One region of the Tatumella ptyseos genome, then DNA from elsewhere that is predicted to be linked to it. Evidence: predicted binding sites of a transcription regulator. Region 1 holds the regulator's gene; each other region holds the start of a gene.

Region 1 (2,208 bases):
AAAACTCGGGGGCCATCATGCATAAAAACATAGCGTGGTAAGAGTACGCCATCTATCTCGACAGGATGTAAGGGATCGGGCAGATCATGTTTTAAGCACTGCGTCCGTAAGGCGAGTAAATCCGTTTTGGAATCGTACGGGAAAACGTACATAATAGGACGCGTCGAATCGAGACCCAGCTCAATGACTGGATCACCAGGAATTACCCGACTTTTAACGATAAAAGAGAGGGGTAAGTTTAGTAATTTATAAAGTAATTCACGCCAACCTGACATAGTTGAATTCATAGCCTCTTAAATGAGCAAAGCGCTGCCATGATAACAGAAAGCTTCGCGAAGATCTGTCCACTAAAAATGTAATATCGGGCTCTATCACAGCTCTAGAAGGAGAATACCGTTAATGACTAACCAAGTTACCGGGCTACGTCGAATTATTAACGCAGCTGGTTATTCATGGAAAGGTTACAAAGCTGCTTGGAAGTATGAGGCTGCTTTTCGACAAGAAGTCGTACTTGGCATTATTGGTACATTTATTGCCTTGTTACTCCCCGTATCGGTGCTTGCCAAGCTGGTTTTGATTGGTTCAATGGTGTTAGTGATTATCGTTGAAATAATAAACAGTGCGATTGAAGCGGTAGTCGACCGGTTTGGTGATGAGTGGCATACACTCTGTGGTCGTGCTAAAGATATGGGATCTGCAGCAGTGTTGCTCGCATTACTTTGGTCATTAGTGGTCTGGATAGCATTACTCGTTGAGAGTTGGCACTATTATTTCCATTAGCCCAGTCCAATTTATCCGTGATGCTGGTTTCTATTTATAAAATACCTGTATATACTCACAGAGACTGTATAAACAACCAGGGGGTCGGATGAAAGCGTTAACAGCAAGGCAACAGCAGGTTTATGACCTGATTCGTGATCACATAAATCAAACTGGTATGCCTCCGACCCGTGCGGAGATTGCTTCGCAACTCGGTTTTCGCTCGCCTAATGCGGCGGAAGAACATTTAAAAGCCCTTGCGCGCAAAGGTGTTATTGAGATTGTCTCAGGGGCTTCACGGGGAATTCGCTTGTTACTGGAAGAGCCAGAAGCTGAAGGCCTCCCCCTGATTGGACGCGTCGCAGCAGGGGAACCGATCCTTGCGCAAGAACATATTGAAAGCCACTACCATGTCGACCCCGCATTATTCAAACCCAATGCGGATTTTTTACTTCGCGTAAGTGGGATGTCGATGAAAGATATCGGCATAATGGATGGTGACCTTCTCGCTGTTCATAAAACACAAGAAGTTCGTAACGGACAAGTTGTTGTCGCGCGTATTGATGATGAAGTGACGGTGAAGCGTTGGAAAAAAGAGGGAAGTACCGTTCATCTTCTCCCTGAAAATAGTGAGTTTAGTCCAATAGTTGTTGATACCCGCCAACAAAGTTTAATGATTGAAGGATTGGCGGTCGGTATTATTCGTAATGGCGAATGGCTATAGGAAAACGTTGATGCTGAAAGGATTTACGGTAACGGATAAAAAGCTCTGGCAACTCGCCGTACCGATGATCCTTTCCAATATTTCGGTCCCTTTACTGGGGCTTGTCGACACCATGGTGATTGGACACTTGAGTAGTGAAGTCTACTTAGCCGGTGTGGCGATTGGCAGCAGTGCGACAAGTTTTGTCTTCATGTTATTTCTGTTTTTAAGAATGGGGACGACAGGAATGACAGCGCAGGCTTGGGGAGAAAAAAATCAGCAGAAATTAGTCCAAGCACTTTTTCAGCCTCTAATCCTCGCCCTGTTTGTTGGATTTATCTTCGCGCTGTTCCGTCAGCCGATTACTGAACTAATTCTAAGTGTAATGGGTCCTCAGCAAGCAACCCATCATCAAGCGAGCTTATTTCTTTCTATTCGTTGGCTTAGCGCTCCGGCCACCTTGGTAAATATGGTGATTCTTGGCTGGTTATTAGGCGTGCAGTATGCAAAAGCACCGCTTATTCTCTTGATTGGGGGGAATGCGGTAAATATTATTTTGGAACTTCTCTTTGTCTTACATTGGCATTATGCGGTGAGTGGTGCCGCCGCGGCGACCGTTATTGCAGAATATGCTAGCCTGCTATTGGGCCTCTATTTAGTCTGGCGGGCAGCACAACAACGCAACCTATCGCTTATTCCCCGAATATCGCAATTAGGTCATGGGCTAGCTCGGCTTTTCCGCTTAA
Region 2 (2,208 bases), 740 kb from region 1:
GGGCTAGCGCCAATTGATATTGTAAGCCTTTCGCTAGCGTCCCGCTACGGTGATGGCGCTCGGCGAGAAGAGCAGGGAAAAGCTCACTGATTATCGAGGGTAAAGTGATAGGTAAGCTTCTTGTATAGACAGCTTTCAACGCTATCAATAAATTTTCCTCAACACTAAGTTGTGAGAATATCGGACTTCCTTGCGGAACATAAGTAATGCCCAATTGCGAACGATGCTGACTGGGAAGCGATATTAAACTGCAGGGGAGGGAGTTCTGGGGGTGCCACGTCATTTCACCACTCATGATGGGTAAAAATCCCAGAATACAATGAAACAGGGTTGTCTTGCCGGTACCTTGTTGTCCAATAATGGCTGAGCAACTATTTTGACTCACTTCAAGATTGATATCCCAGAGCGTATGGTGGTCGTCGTAGGCTTGATTGATCTCTCGTAATTGAAGCATGGTGTCATCTCCCAATCCATTAGCAAGCTATGTAATAAAGATGTTAAGCAAAAAACGCGCCAGTTTTTTATAAGGTTAAGCATCATGGTTGAGTGAAGTGGTTGTAGGTTGAGAACAAAAGAGATGTACTTAATTGGTGCATAACGACTCATTTAATGGCAATTATTTCTCACACTCACTATTGACTTTCCCCGTTCTATTAAGGTTTTTTGAATCTTTTACTGAGAATTTATCAAAGTAAAAAAATGCCATCATTGAAAAAAAAATTTTTTTACAGGGTTGTCATCTTTCTGAAAAATTATACACAGCCCACCGTTACTGGGCTGTCAGGAGTTATCCACCATTCCTGTGGATAACCATGTGTATTACCCTCTGAAAACAGGGGCTAGCCACTGAATAATGCGGCTTGGCATTGGAGTGGTTGTAAACTACACTTATTTTTATATAAATTTAAAATCAATATGTTACGCAAAAGCAATAGCGTAGCGGGTAGCTAACGAGCCACGCCGCGAACTTAATGACAAATGCTTGACAAAAATAAATTAGCTAAAGCTGTCGGTGGATAACCCTAAAAGAAGATTGACTGGCTGATTTTTATTCAGCTTCAGATAATCATAGCGATAATAGTGCCAATTAGCTGGATATCTATCCAGTAAAATCTGTACTTCTGAGAGCTAAGTAGTAAAATTACCCCTCATCCTGATACTGACTAACCGGAACCAATGATTATGAGTAAAGTTTTTACCTTACACTCGGAATTTAAGCCTTCTGGTGATCAGCCTGAAGCGATAAAAAAATTAGAAGAAGGGCTGGACGATGGTTTAGCCCATCAAACCTTACTTGGCGTGACGGGGTCCGGGAAAACCTTTACCATCGCTAATGTTATTGCCGATTCAAACCGTCCAACAATGATAATGGCGCCGAATAAAACTTTGGCGGCGCAGCTGTACGGTGAAATGAAAGCTTTTTTCCCTGAAAATGCGGTAGAGTATTTCGTGTCTTACTATGATTACTACCAGCCTGAGGCTTATGTACCCAGCTCAGACACCTTCATCGAGAAAGATGCTTCAGTCAATGAACATATTGAGCAGATGCGTCTCTCAGCGACCAAAGCCCTGCTTGAACGCAAAGATGTCATCGTCGTCGCCTCGGTTTCTGCCATTTATGGACTGGGTGATCCCGACGCTTATCTAAAAATGATGCTGCATCTCACTCGTGGCATGATTATTGATCAACGTAGCATTTTGCGCCGACTGTCAGAGTTGCAATACACTCGCAATGATCAAGCTTTTCAGCGTGCCACCTTCCGTGTGCGCGGCGATGTCATTGATATCTTCCCTGCAGAGTCAGACGATTTGGCGCTGCGCGTCGAATTATTTGATGAAGAAGTTGAAAAGCTCTCTCTTTTCGACCCCCTAACTGGGCAAATAGAGCAATCAGTGGCACGCTTCACTATCTATCCTAAAACACACTATGTCACCCCGCGTGAGCGAATACTGCAAGCGATGGAAGAGATCAAAGTTGAGTTAGCCGATCGTAAGAAAGTGCTATTAGAAAATAACAAGTTACTTGAAGAGCAGCGGATCACTCAACGTACGCAATTTGATCTGGAAATGATGAATGAATTGGGTTACTGCTCGGGTATTGAAAACTATTCTCGCTATCTCTCTGGGCGGGGACCGGGTCAAGCTCCGCCAACCTTATTCGATTATCTTCCTGCTGATGGGTTATTAGTGGTAGACGAATCGCACGTG
Region 3 (2,208 bases), 800 kb from region 1:
TCTGTCGTCGTGGTCAATTGGCCGCCTTTTTCAACCCCAGTGATTAAGACAGGGTTAAGGTTGGCTCGTGCAGCATAAACCGCAGCGGTATAACCCGCAGGACCGGATCCTAGGATTAAGAGTTTGCTGTGTTTGGCCATTTTTATTCCTCAGAGTTAAATCGTAATTTTGTTGATTGTAAGGAAACTTCATCACGAAAAAAAGGTTCTGTCGATTTTGTTCTCTATTACTGCGATAGGTAAAGGTGTGGTGAATGATCAAAATCGGTGTGATGGCGTTTACCTTAGGGATAAACCGTCTTTTTTCCTAAATTAATCCATCCTAATGGATAAAAATAAAAAAAATACCGAATGTTGTACTGAAAAAAGATGTTTTACTTTGACAATCCGCTATTGTTTTGCGAAAACAAGGGAAGCCGTTAATCGCTTCAGCATAACGGTAATAAGCTACAACACAACATAAGCGGGCCAAACAATCCCCGGGCACAGGGGCGGGCTTTGCAATTCAGGCTCGGAATAAATGAGATAATCAAAAATGGTAGATAACAAAAAGCGTCCTAGTAAGGACCTCGATCGTATTGATCGCAATATATTGAATGAATTACAGAAGGATGGGCGAATCTCTAACGTAGAACTGTCAAAGCGAGTCGGCTTATCGCCAACACCTTGCTTAGAACGTGTACGTCGTTTAGAGCGTCAAGGTTTTATCTTGGGTTATACGGCACTGTTGAACCCTCATTACTTGGATGCTTCTTTACTCGTTTTCGTTGAGATAACTCTGAATCGTGGTGCTCCTGATGTCTTCGAACAATTCAATGCTGCGGTTCAAAAATTAGAAGAAACCCAAGAGTGTCATTTAGTCTCTGGCGATTTTGATTATCTGCTTAAAACCCGCGTCCCTGATATGTCTGCCTACCGTAAACTGCTTGGTGAAACCCTGCTACGCTTACCCGGTGTGAACGACACAAGAACTTATGTTGTGATGGAAGAAGTTAAGCAAAGTAATCGTTTAGTGATCAAAACTCGCTAAACCAGACAGGTGCAAAGGCTGAATTTTTTCGGTACACTCCTGTAAATGCATACAGGGACAACGTATTAAGCGTTGTTCCTTCCTCCCTAGACAGGCACCTGGAGAGTACTCTTGAGCCAGGAATACATTGAAGATAAAGATATTGCATTAACCCCGATGAGTAGCGGACGCCGTCTACTAGAAGCACTACTAATTTTAGTAGCGCTATTTGCCGTCTATTTGATGGTTTCATTAGTCAGTTTCAACCCTTCTGATCCCAGCTGGTCACAAACCGCTTGGCACGAACCTATCCATAATTTAGGGGGTGGAATCGGTGCCTGGTTGGCGGATACCTTGCTCTTCATTTTCGGAATGATGGCTTATGCAATCCCAGTGGTTATCCTTGGCTTGTGCTGGATTGGTCACCGCTATCGTTTCAAAGAGCAACATTATGTCGACTTTTTTGCGATTGGACTGCGCTTGATTGGCGTGTTAAGCCTCGTCGTAACGACTTGTGGTTTAGCCTCGTTGAATGCCGATGATATTTGGTATTTCGCATCGGGAGGGGTGATCGGCAGTTTGGTCAGTAGTGCGATGTCGCAATATTTCGCTCCTGCTCTAGGTACACTGATTTTACTCTTCATCTGGGCGGCTGGTATTACCCTTTATACGGGATGGTCTTGGCTTACCATCGCCGAGAAAATCGGTAAATCTGTGATGGGGATACTCACCTTTGCGAGTCATCGTCGGGGAGAGGAGGTTTGGGAAGATGAGGAAGAGAGTGAACCCTTTGCTCCAGAGCAGATCGCTAATAGCCAGGCTCCAACCCCCAAAGCGAGCAAAAGTGTGTTCCGGCGCTTAGCCAACAAGCAGCCATTCTCTTCAGCTGCTACAGACCAACAGGATCCATTATTGGCTCCTCGTCCCGCAGTGCAGAAGCCGGTTACGCATGACGACTATGATCCGCTATTAGATTACGATCCTTTATTGGACTATCAACCTAATGCTGAATTTTCCGCGGCGAAGCCTGAGCAATCAGTCGCTCCGTCATCGGTTGCCTTTACCGCTCCAGCCAGTGAGCAGGTAGAAAGTATTGAAAAGACAGTGGTTCAACCCTCTGCAGAGATAACACAGTCCCCTGCGCCAGTGATAGCGGATAGTCCTCGCGCCGAAAGCGTCGTGCCACCGGCAGAGATGCCA
Region 4 (2,208 bases), 400 kb from region 1:
GGCGCACTCGCCACTTTTTCAACAATATCCCGTAACTGTGTGAGCTTCAATGCCATCGATCAACCCCTTTTACGCCGGCCTGAGTAATTCGAACGCTGGCCTCCCCCTTCCGGTTGAGCCATTAACGATGTTGCAAATTCTTTCATTACCCGTCGATAAACGTCCCGTTTGAAAGAGACCACCTGACGGACTGGATACCAAAAACTCACCCAGCGCCACCCATCAAATTCCGGCGTACTGCTCCGTTGCACATTGACGGCAGAATCTTGACACTGAAGTTGTAACAGAAACCACTTCTGTTTTTGGCCGATACACACAGGCCGAGTATCCCATCGCACTAGACGTTTAGGTAATTTGTAGCGCAACCAATTACGTGTCGAAGCAAGAATACGCACATCTTTACGGTGCAGTCCCACTTCTTCAAATAATTCTCGGTACATCGCCTGTTCAGCCGTCTCGCCAGAATTAATCCCGCCTTGCGGAAATTGCCAAGAGTGCTGTCCAAATCGCCGAGCCCATAAAACCTGTCCTTGGCGATTACAAATTACGATACCCACGTTAGGGCGGTAGCCATCATCATCGATCACTGGACTACCTCAATATTCTTTTTAGATATCCTGATTGTTTCACACTCCACTCGGGCGGTAAACCATTGACTTACGCCAAAAACGCCAGGGATTATTGGGATAACTTAGGGCTAAAAGTAAAGTTATAAACAAATTAGCACAGAGTTAACCTATTTTATTCACCTTTTCTGTGGATAGCTTTGTGAAAAAGATGGGATTCAGTTGAATAATCACTTTTAAACCTGCTTTAATCCTTAATAAACCACCCATATAAAAACGATAAAATACAGGAAGTTACCGACTTTATAAACAACATTTTATTAGCCTTTCCTGCTATGACTTTCTGACCATTCAACACAAAGGTTAAAATTTAACCATTTATTAAATTATCCACAGAAGATGCCTGAATGTTACGCATAAGTCGAAAAAAAACTAGTCAAACCCCAGTGTCAAGGCTGTAAATAGAAACAGTACTCTCAAAATTCGAGAGTTATCCAATTTTTCTGTGGATAACTAGGGTGACAAAGCTGTTTATGAATGTCTTGAAACTGGGATAACCCGATCAATACGCCTCTTGGTCGATAAAGTATTCCCGTAAAAAACCATGATATTTCATGCTATTATTCTTAATCTAGTGAATTAAAGCGTCTGTTTTTAAAACCCTAGTTAACACTGGTTATTTTTCATACAAAAGAGTGAGCAATGCCATTAGCCTATCTTGATCCACCCACCTCTGAACGAGAACTGCTGAGCCGAGCGCAACGGATTGCAGGGAAAACCTTTGCTGACGTGGCCATTGAACACGGTGTGCAAATGCCAGCAAACCTACAACGTAATAAAGGTTGGGTGGGGAATTTAATTGAGTTAGCACTCGGGGCACAAGCGGGCAGTAAAGCTGAGCAAGATTTCGCGCACTTGGGGATAGAACTAAAAACCATTCCAATCAATGCTAAAGGCGAACCGCTGGAAACGACCTTTGTCTGCGTGGCACCGTTAACCGGCAATATCGGCGTCACTTGGCCGCAAAGCCATGTTCGCCAAAAACTGGCTAAGGTCCTATGGATACCTATTGAAGGTGAGCGAACGATTCCCCTTGCCGAACGTCGTATTGGTGCACCGCTTCTGTGGCAACCTTCTCCAGAAGAAGACCACCAATTGCAAACGGATTGGGAGGAGTTAATGGAGATGATTGCATTAGGTCGTGTCGAAGCGATTACCGCTCGCCATGGTGAATACCTACAGATCCGCCCTAAAGCCGCCAACAATCGGGCCTTGACCGAGGCGATCGGGCCTTCCGGGAATAAAATTCTCACGCTGCCACGTGGCTTCTATTTGAAGAAGCGTTTTACTGCTCCATTACTGGCTAGGCACTTTGGTTAAGAGACCTTTACTAAGGGCTTGCCAAGTAAGGGGTTAGGCTTTAGCTTACTGATAGTTAAGCGTAATTACTCATCTGAGTTGGCGCTAGAAAGACATATCTTTTTACGTTTTAATCTCGTCGACCGCTTGTTGGACCCTGATTTTATTTTTGCTTAGAATTCAAATAATTAAATTATTGTTTTCAGCAGTCACACCGCGTGCTAAAAGGTTAATGAGCCCCCCCACCTCGTGTAGAGAGGAAACCAGACAATTCTGGTTTATG

What was found. The regulator LexA, encoded in region 1, represses DNA repair genes until DNA is damaged. The targets are predictions, from matches to a motif close to TNCTGTATGTACATACAGNA.
Region 2: uvrB (excinuclease ABC subunit UvrB) is a predicted target of LexA. The motif match lies at 1,090-1,109, and genes of this name have one in related genera.
Region 3: QJR74_RS05445 (DNA translocase FtsK 4TM domain-containing protein) is a predicted target of LexA. The motif match lies at 1,067-1,086, and genes of this name have one in related genera.
Region 4: mutH (DNA mismatch repair endonuclease MutH) is a predicted target of LexA. The motif match lies at 1,020-1,039, and genes of this name have one in related genera.

The regions. Positions count from the first base shown of each region.
Region 1 is NZ_CP130649.1:316,585-318,792, forward strand. It holds gene plsB (glycerol-3-phosphate 1-O-acyltransferase PlsB) at 1-275, opposite strand, end outside; gene QJR74_RS01650 (diacylglycerol kinase) at 400-780, shown strand; gene lexA (transcriptional repressor LexA) at 869-1,483, shown strand; gene dinF (MATE family efflux transporter DinF) at 1,494-2,208, shown strand, end outside.
Region 2 is NZ_CP130649.1:1,060,853-1,063,060, forward strand. It holds gene QJR74_RS05170 (ATP-binding cassette domain-containing protein) at 1-454, opposite strand, end outside; gene uvrB (excinuclease ABC subunit UvrB) at 1,183-2,208, shown strand, end outside.
Region 3 is NZ_CP130649.1:1,116,813-1,119,020, forward strand. It holds gene trxB (thioredoxin-disulfide reductase) at 1-146, opposite strand, end outside; gene lrp (leucine-responsive transcriptional regulator Lrp) at 535-1,029, shown strand; gene QJR74_RS05445 (DNA translocase FtsK 4TM domain-containing protein) at 1,141-2,208, shown strand, end outside.
Region 4 is NZ_CP130649.1:720,639-722,846, reverse strand. It holds gene ptsP (phosphoenolpyruvate--protein phosphotransferase) at 1-56, opposite strand, end outside; gene rppH (RNA pyrophosphohydrolase) at 60-587, opposite strand; gene mutH (DNA mismatch repair endonuclease MutH) at 1,269-1,946, shown strand.